DNA from 2 places in the Oceanobacillus longus genome. Region 1 is predicted to be linked to the other one. Evidence: riboswitches for the same ligand, from Rfam matches in the RefSeq annotation. Region 1 holds a riboswitch; the other holds the start of a gene.

The links. Region 1 has a riboswitch for S-adenosylmethionine ahead of ACFOUV_RS13830 (methionine ABC transporter ATP-binding protein). Riboswitches for the same ligand answer to the same signal wherever they lie in the genome.
Region 2: another riboswitch for S-adenosylmethionine. It lies ahead of ACFOUV_RS08055 (methionine ABC transporter ATP-binding protein); the one in region 1 lies ahead of ACFOUV_RS13830 (methionine ABC transporter ATP-binding protein).

Annotation. Positions count from the first base shown of each region.
Region 1 covers NZ_JBHSAO010000010.1:107,607-110,820, forward strand. Annotated here, with positions in the region: gene ACFOUV_RS13825 (pyridoxal phosphate-dependent aminotransferase) at 1-1,121, shown strand, start outside; SAM riboswitch class I at 1,241-1,351, shown strand; gene ACFOUV_RS13830 (methionine ABC transporter ATP-binding protein) at 1,482-2,507, shown strand; gene ACFOUV_RS13835 (methionine ABC transporter permease) at 2,500-3,162, shown strand; gene ACFOUV_RS13840 (alpha-hydroxy acid oxidase) at 3,196-3,214, shown strand, end outside.
Region 2 covers NZ_JBHSAO010000006.1:79,957-83,170, reverse strand. Annotated here, with positions in the region: gene ACFOUV_RS08075 (arsenate reductase family protein) at 1-190, shown strand, start outside; gene gcvH (glycine cleavage system protein GcvH) at 264-644, shown strand; gene ACFOUV_RS08065 (toprim domain-containing protein) at 753-1,109, shown strand; gene ACFOUV_RS08060 (thioredoxin family protein) at 1,134-1,448, shown strand; SAM riboswitch class I at 1,540-1,647, shown strand; gene ACFOUV_RS08055 (methionine ABC transporter ATP-binding protein) at 1,742-2,776, shown strand; gene ACFOUV_RS08050 (methionine ABC transporter permease) at 2,766-3,214, shown strand, end outside.

The DNA of each region.
Region 1 (3,214 bases):
CCTTGGTGAAAAAAGTTGCTGTAGCAGTTTCTGAAGGACGGGATGTGATTAATCTTGGCCAGGGGAATCCGGATCAACCAACCCCGAAGCATATTGTCCAGGCATTGCAAAAATCGGTTGAAAATCCAGATACACATAAATATTCACCATTTAGAGGCACCGATGAATTTAAGCAAGCAGCAGCTGATTTTTATAAAAGGGAATACAATGTAGATCTTGACCCCGACTTAGAGATTGCTGTTTTATTTGGTACAAAAATCGGTTTAGTTGAATTACCCTTGGCCTTAATGAATGAGGGTGACCTGCTTCTACTTCCCGATCCCGGTTATCCTGATTATTTGTCTGGTGTAGGTATAGCTAATGTCACCTATGATACGATGCCTTTACATAGTGAACAAGGATTTTTGCCTGACTATAAAAAACTAACCGATAAACAGAAAGAAAAGGCGAAACTACTTTACTTAAACTACCCGAACAACCCAACCGGAGCAACAGCATCTGTTGCATTTTTTGATGAAACTGTTGAATTGGCAAAATGTAATAACATAGGTATTGTTCATGATTTTGCCTATGGCGCTATTGGATTTGATGGTGATAAACCAGTCAGTTTCATGCAGGCAGAGGATGCAAAAGAAGTTGGAATTGAACTGTATACATTATCAAAAACCTATAATATGGCTGGATGGCGGGTAGGTTTTGCTGTAGGTAATGCAAAAATGATTGAAGCGATCAATCTTTTACAGGATCACTTATTTGTAAGTATCTTCCCAGCGCTTCAACATGCAGCAGCAACTGCTTTATCTAGTAGTCAGGAATGTGTCGATGATCTGGTTAACTTATATGAAGGTAGACGTAACACATTGATTACTGAATGTAATCGAATCGGGTGGAAAGTAAACGCACCAAAAGGGTCCTTCTTTGCCTGGCTCCCAGTACCGGAGGAATTTCAAAGCGAGGAATTTGCAGACTATCTGTTGGCAAAAGCAGATGTCGCAGTTGCAGCTGGAAATGGTTTTGGAACGTATGGAGAGGGATACGTACGAATTGGATTACTTGTCGATGAAGCGCGCATCATAGAAGCCATCTCCAGAATTGAGAAGCTAAATATATTTAATCCATAACCTTTTGATAATAAGGATGTTTTAATGGAATATCCTTTTTTCAAAATAAGTATTGACGAAATGATTGATATAATGTAACTTTATCTAATAACTCGAAACAAACAAATAAATAAATAAATCTCTTATCAAGAGTAGCTGAGGGACTGGCCCGTTGATGCTCGGCAACCTTTATGTGTTATACATAGAAAGGTGCTAAATCCAGCAAAACATTACGTTTTGGAAGATGAGAGAGGAACGTGAATTTATAATTTACTAGCCTCTCTTATAATGAGAGGCTTTTTTGAATTAAAGGGTAAGGAATACTAAAAATAGAGGTCTTCATCAGGATGCCAGCCTCTTTTGAAAGGAATGTTTACATATATGATTAAACTAAACAACATCACGAAAGTATTTCCTTCTAAAAATGGAGTTGTTAAAGCGCTAAATGACGTTAATCTTCACGTGAAGAAGGGCGAAATTCACGGTGTAATTGGTTATAGTGGAGCAGGTAAAAGTACCTTGATTCGTTGTGTTAATTTACTTGAGAAACCAACCAGTGGCACTGTTTCCATAAACGGAGTAGAAATGACCTCAATGTCCCAGGAAAAATTACGAAAAACGCGGCAAAAAATCGGTATGATTTTTCAACACTTTAATCTGCTGAAAACGGCCACGGTATATGATAATATCGCAATTCCACTTAAGCTTCTTGGCTATGACAAAAAAGAGGTTGAGACCCGTGTAGATAAATATTTGGGTATTGTTGACTTATTAGAAAAAAAACATACGTATCCTTCTCAATTATCAGGAGGACAAAAACAACGTGTTGCGATTGCAAGAGCATTATCACAGGAACCACAAATCCTACTCAGTGATGAAGCAACAAGTGCACTTGATCCAGAAACAACAAATTCCATTCTCGATTTACTTTTAAAAATTAACGAAGAGCTTGGAATAACGATACTACTCATCACTCACGAAATGAATGTCATTCAAAAAATCTGTGATTATGTATATGTGATAGAAAATGGGGATTTGATTGAACAAGGAACAGCAATTAATCTATTTACTAACCCGAAAGAAAAAACGACAAAGAAATTTTTAAATACAATCTCACAACGGAAGTTATCTGATAGCTTAATAGAGCAGCTTAAATTAAACGGTACGGTTACAAGATTGACATTTATCGGCGAAAATACCGGACAACCCTTGCTTGCTCAACTGAGCCATCGATTTAAAGTAGAACCAAATATATTAACAGCCAATATTATGGAACTGAAAAACGGAATTGTAGGAAACCTGGTCATACATCTAGTCGGAGAGTCTCAAGAAGTTGCAAATGCTTTGAAATTTTTAGACGATAACGGTGTATCCACAGAAGAATTGGAGGGGAAAACAAATGAATGAGTTTATCGAACAGTGGTTTCCCATTATATCTGAAGCAGTTGTAGAGACGTTTCAAATGGTACTTATTTCCCTCTTCTTTGCCATTCTGATTGGAGTACCTTTAGCTATATTATTAATTCTAACCAGACCTGGACAATCATTGGAGAATAGATGGATTTATCAAATACTGAATTTATTTATTAATGTTATTCGATCTGTTCCATTTATTATTTTGCTGTTTTTTATTCTGCCATTTACAAAACTGCTAGTCGGAACAACTATTGGAGTGAAGGGTGTTATCGTACCTTTGGTTATCAATGCCGCCCCATATATTGCGAGGTTAATTGAATCTGCATTACTTGATGTGGATAACGGTGTAATTGAAGCCTATAAAGCAATGGGTATCAAAACCAGACAAATTATCTGGAATGTTATGTTAAGAGAGGCAAGACCAGCTATTATTTTGGGGCTGACAATTGCCACGGTTAGCTTAATTGGAGCTACAGCAATGGCAGGCCTTGTTGGTGCTGGTGGTCTCGGTGACTTAGCTTATCGTTTTGGACATCTTCGCTATGAAGTGGATGTTATGTACGTGACTGTCTTTATTTTAATTATCATCGTACAAGGTATCCAATCCATTGGAAATAGACTAGCAGCAAGATTGAAAAAAGATTGATGCTCTTGATTATACTTTGATGAGGTGACTATTTTGACAATCAATAATATAG
Region 2 (3,214 bases), on a different contig from region 1:
ATTTTTTAATACGAGTGGGAAGAAGTATCGTGAGTTAAATATCAAAGATAAAATCAAGGATGCAAGCACAGAAGAAATGGCGGAAATATTGGCATCTGATGGAATGCTGATTAAGCGGCCCATTGTAACAGATGGCGAGATTGTTACAGTCGGTTTCAAAGAAGAAACATTCCAGGAAACTTGGAAATAAGTATTACAGGGACTAGAAAAAGAGAACATTAAATTGTATAGTTAGATTGGAATTAATTATTGGAGGGATAAGAATGAGCTTACCAGAGGAATTATTGTATTCAAAAGAACACGAATGGATTAAAAAAGAGAATGGAAATGTACGAATCGGTATTACGGCATTTGCTCAGGACGAACTTGGCGATATCGTTTTTGTGGAATTACCTGAAGTTGGTGACGAGCTAACCGTTGATGAGCCTTTTGGTAGTGTTGAATCTGTTAAGACAGTTTCTGAATTGTATGCTCCAATAAGTGGCAAAGTAGTTGAAGTAAATGAAGAGTTGGATGACAGCCCAGAGTTCGTAAATGAATCACCATACGAGAAAGCATGGATGGTTGTAGTGGAACTGTCTAATGAATCTGAGCTTGATGAACTACTTTCACCTGATCAATACAAAGAATTAACAGAAGAATAATGCTCCTTAGGCTGACTAAAGCACACAATTGTGTATAGTCAGCCTTCGTTTTATCATATAATGTATGTAAATAAGCATCTTTCTTGCTTGCATAAGGAGTGCTATGTGATGATAACTACTGAACCAGAGAAAGTAATTATTGTCGAAGGGCTGACAGACAAACGGCAGATTGCAAAGATCATCAACGACAATGTTACGATTATTTGTACGAATGGTACACTTGGTGTGGAGAAATTTGATGAATTACTGGAAACATATGAACTGGATGAGAAGGATGTTTTTATACTGGTAGATGAGGATAAATCGGGGATAAAATTACGGAAACAACTTGCTCGCGAACTGCCACATGCGGAACACATTTATGTTAGCAGTGAATACCGCGAAGTAGCTGCCACACCTGAGAAGATTCTTGCGAGTGCTTTACTCAGCAAACATTTTTCTGTCCATCCCATATTTTTATTTTAATGCAAAGGTATAAGGTGGTAAAAGGTGCAAACTATTACAGAAGAAACGCTTAAACAAGAACGAATGTTGCTCTATATTTATACTCCATTTTGTGGAACATGCAGTGTTGCACGTGCAATGCTTGAAAAAATTGAAGCGGTTCATCAGGAAAAAATATTTTTTGAAATGAATGCGTCTTTGAACCCCGAATTTATGATTGAGAATAAAATAGAAAGTGTCCCATGCCTGTTAATTAAGGAAGACAGCCAAATAAAGGAGAAAATCTATGCCTTCCAATCAACAGGCAATATCTATAGTTATTTAATAAAGTATAAGCCTGAGTTGTTTGCGAAAAGCTAAGGATAACAGAAAGATACAAAAATTTAATATTGACATGAATATTTCACCGTGCTACTATAGTCTCACTGATTCAAAACTTAATATTTTCTATCTCTTATCTTGAGCGGTGGAGGGACTGGCCCTTTGAACCCGCGGCAACCTTCAAATTTAAATTTGAAAGGTGCCAATTCCTGCAAAGTAGCACTTTGACAGATGAGAGAACGTGAGACTTTATGTAATCTATTACGTCTTTCTGTTCTCGAGCAGATAGACGTTTTTTGTTGATTGAATGTGAATCATTAGGAGGATAAATAGTGATTTCAATTGAGGGTTTAAGTAAAATCTTTGCTCTAAATAAGAAAAATATAACAGCTGTTGACGATTTGACCCTTAATATAAAAGAAGGCGAAATTTATGGCGTAATCGGATATAGTGGTGCTGGTAAAAGTACGTTCGTACGCCTGCTAAACCGACTGGAAGAACCAACTGCAGGTAAAGTTATCATCGACAACCAGGAGATTACGGCTTTGAATACGAAGCAGCTACGGCTTGCACGCCAGGAAATAGGTATGATTTTCCAACACTTTAATCTGCTTTGGTCAAAAACAGTCGAAGATAATATTGCCTTTCCATTGGAAATAGCAGGCGCATCCAAAGCGGAACGTTCTTTGCGAGTACAAGAGCTGATTGATCTCGTCGGACTTAGTGGACGTGAAAAGGCATATCCATCCCAGTTAAGTGGTGGACAGAAACAACGTGTTGGTATTGCGCGTGCACTTGCAAACAATCCGAAAGTATTGCTATGTGATGAAGCAACATCTGCATTAGATCCCGAAACGACCAACTCCATATTGAACTTATTGATGGATATAAATGAGAAGCTTGGTTTGACAATTATTCTGATCACTCACGAAATGCATGTTATTCGTAAAATCTGTAATCAGGTTGCTGTCATGGAGCAAGGGAAAGTCGTGGAACAAGGGCAAGTCCTAGATGTATTCACGCATCCGAAAATGCCCGTTACAAAGAAGTTTGTGGAACAAATTATGGGATCCAGTAGTGAAGATGATGATATATCGAATATGATCAATACGTATAGTAACGAGGGAAAAATTCTACGCTTGCATTTTCTTGGTGAAACTACAAATCAAGCCCTCATCAGTGAATTGGCGAAAAAGTTTGATATCGATTTGAATATATTGCAGGGGAAAATAACACAAACCCAGGCTGGCGGATATGGTACATTATTTGTCCAGGCGAAAGGTGAAATTGAGGAAATTGATATGGCAGTAAGCTTTATCCAGGAAGAAACCTCAGTAGAAGTGGAGGTTATCCGAGATGCTAACTAATTTATTTCCGAATATCGATATAGAAGATTTTTGGGTAGCTACCTATGAAACATTCTATATGACAATTCTGGCATTGATTGGGACATGTATTTTAGGTCTCATCTTAGGGCTACTTCTCTATCTGACAACGAAAGATGGAATTTGGCAAAATAATGTTGTTAATTTAATCGTAGCAGCCTTTGTGAATATATTTCGGGCGATTCCTTTTATTATATTGATTTTATTGTTATTTCCTTTTACTGATTTTTTGATTGGAACTATACGCGGACCAAATGCAGCATTGCCCGCCCTAATTATCGGTTCGGCACCATTTTATGGGAGACTCGTTGAGATTGCTCTCAAAGAAGTGGATAAAGGTGTTGTCGAGGCGGCAAAATCAATGGGAGCAAAGACAAGCACCATTATCTTACGCGTACTTATACCAGAATCCATGCCTGC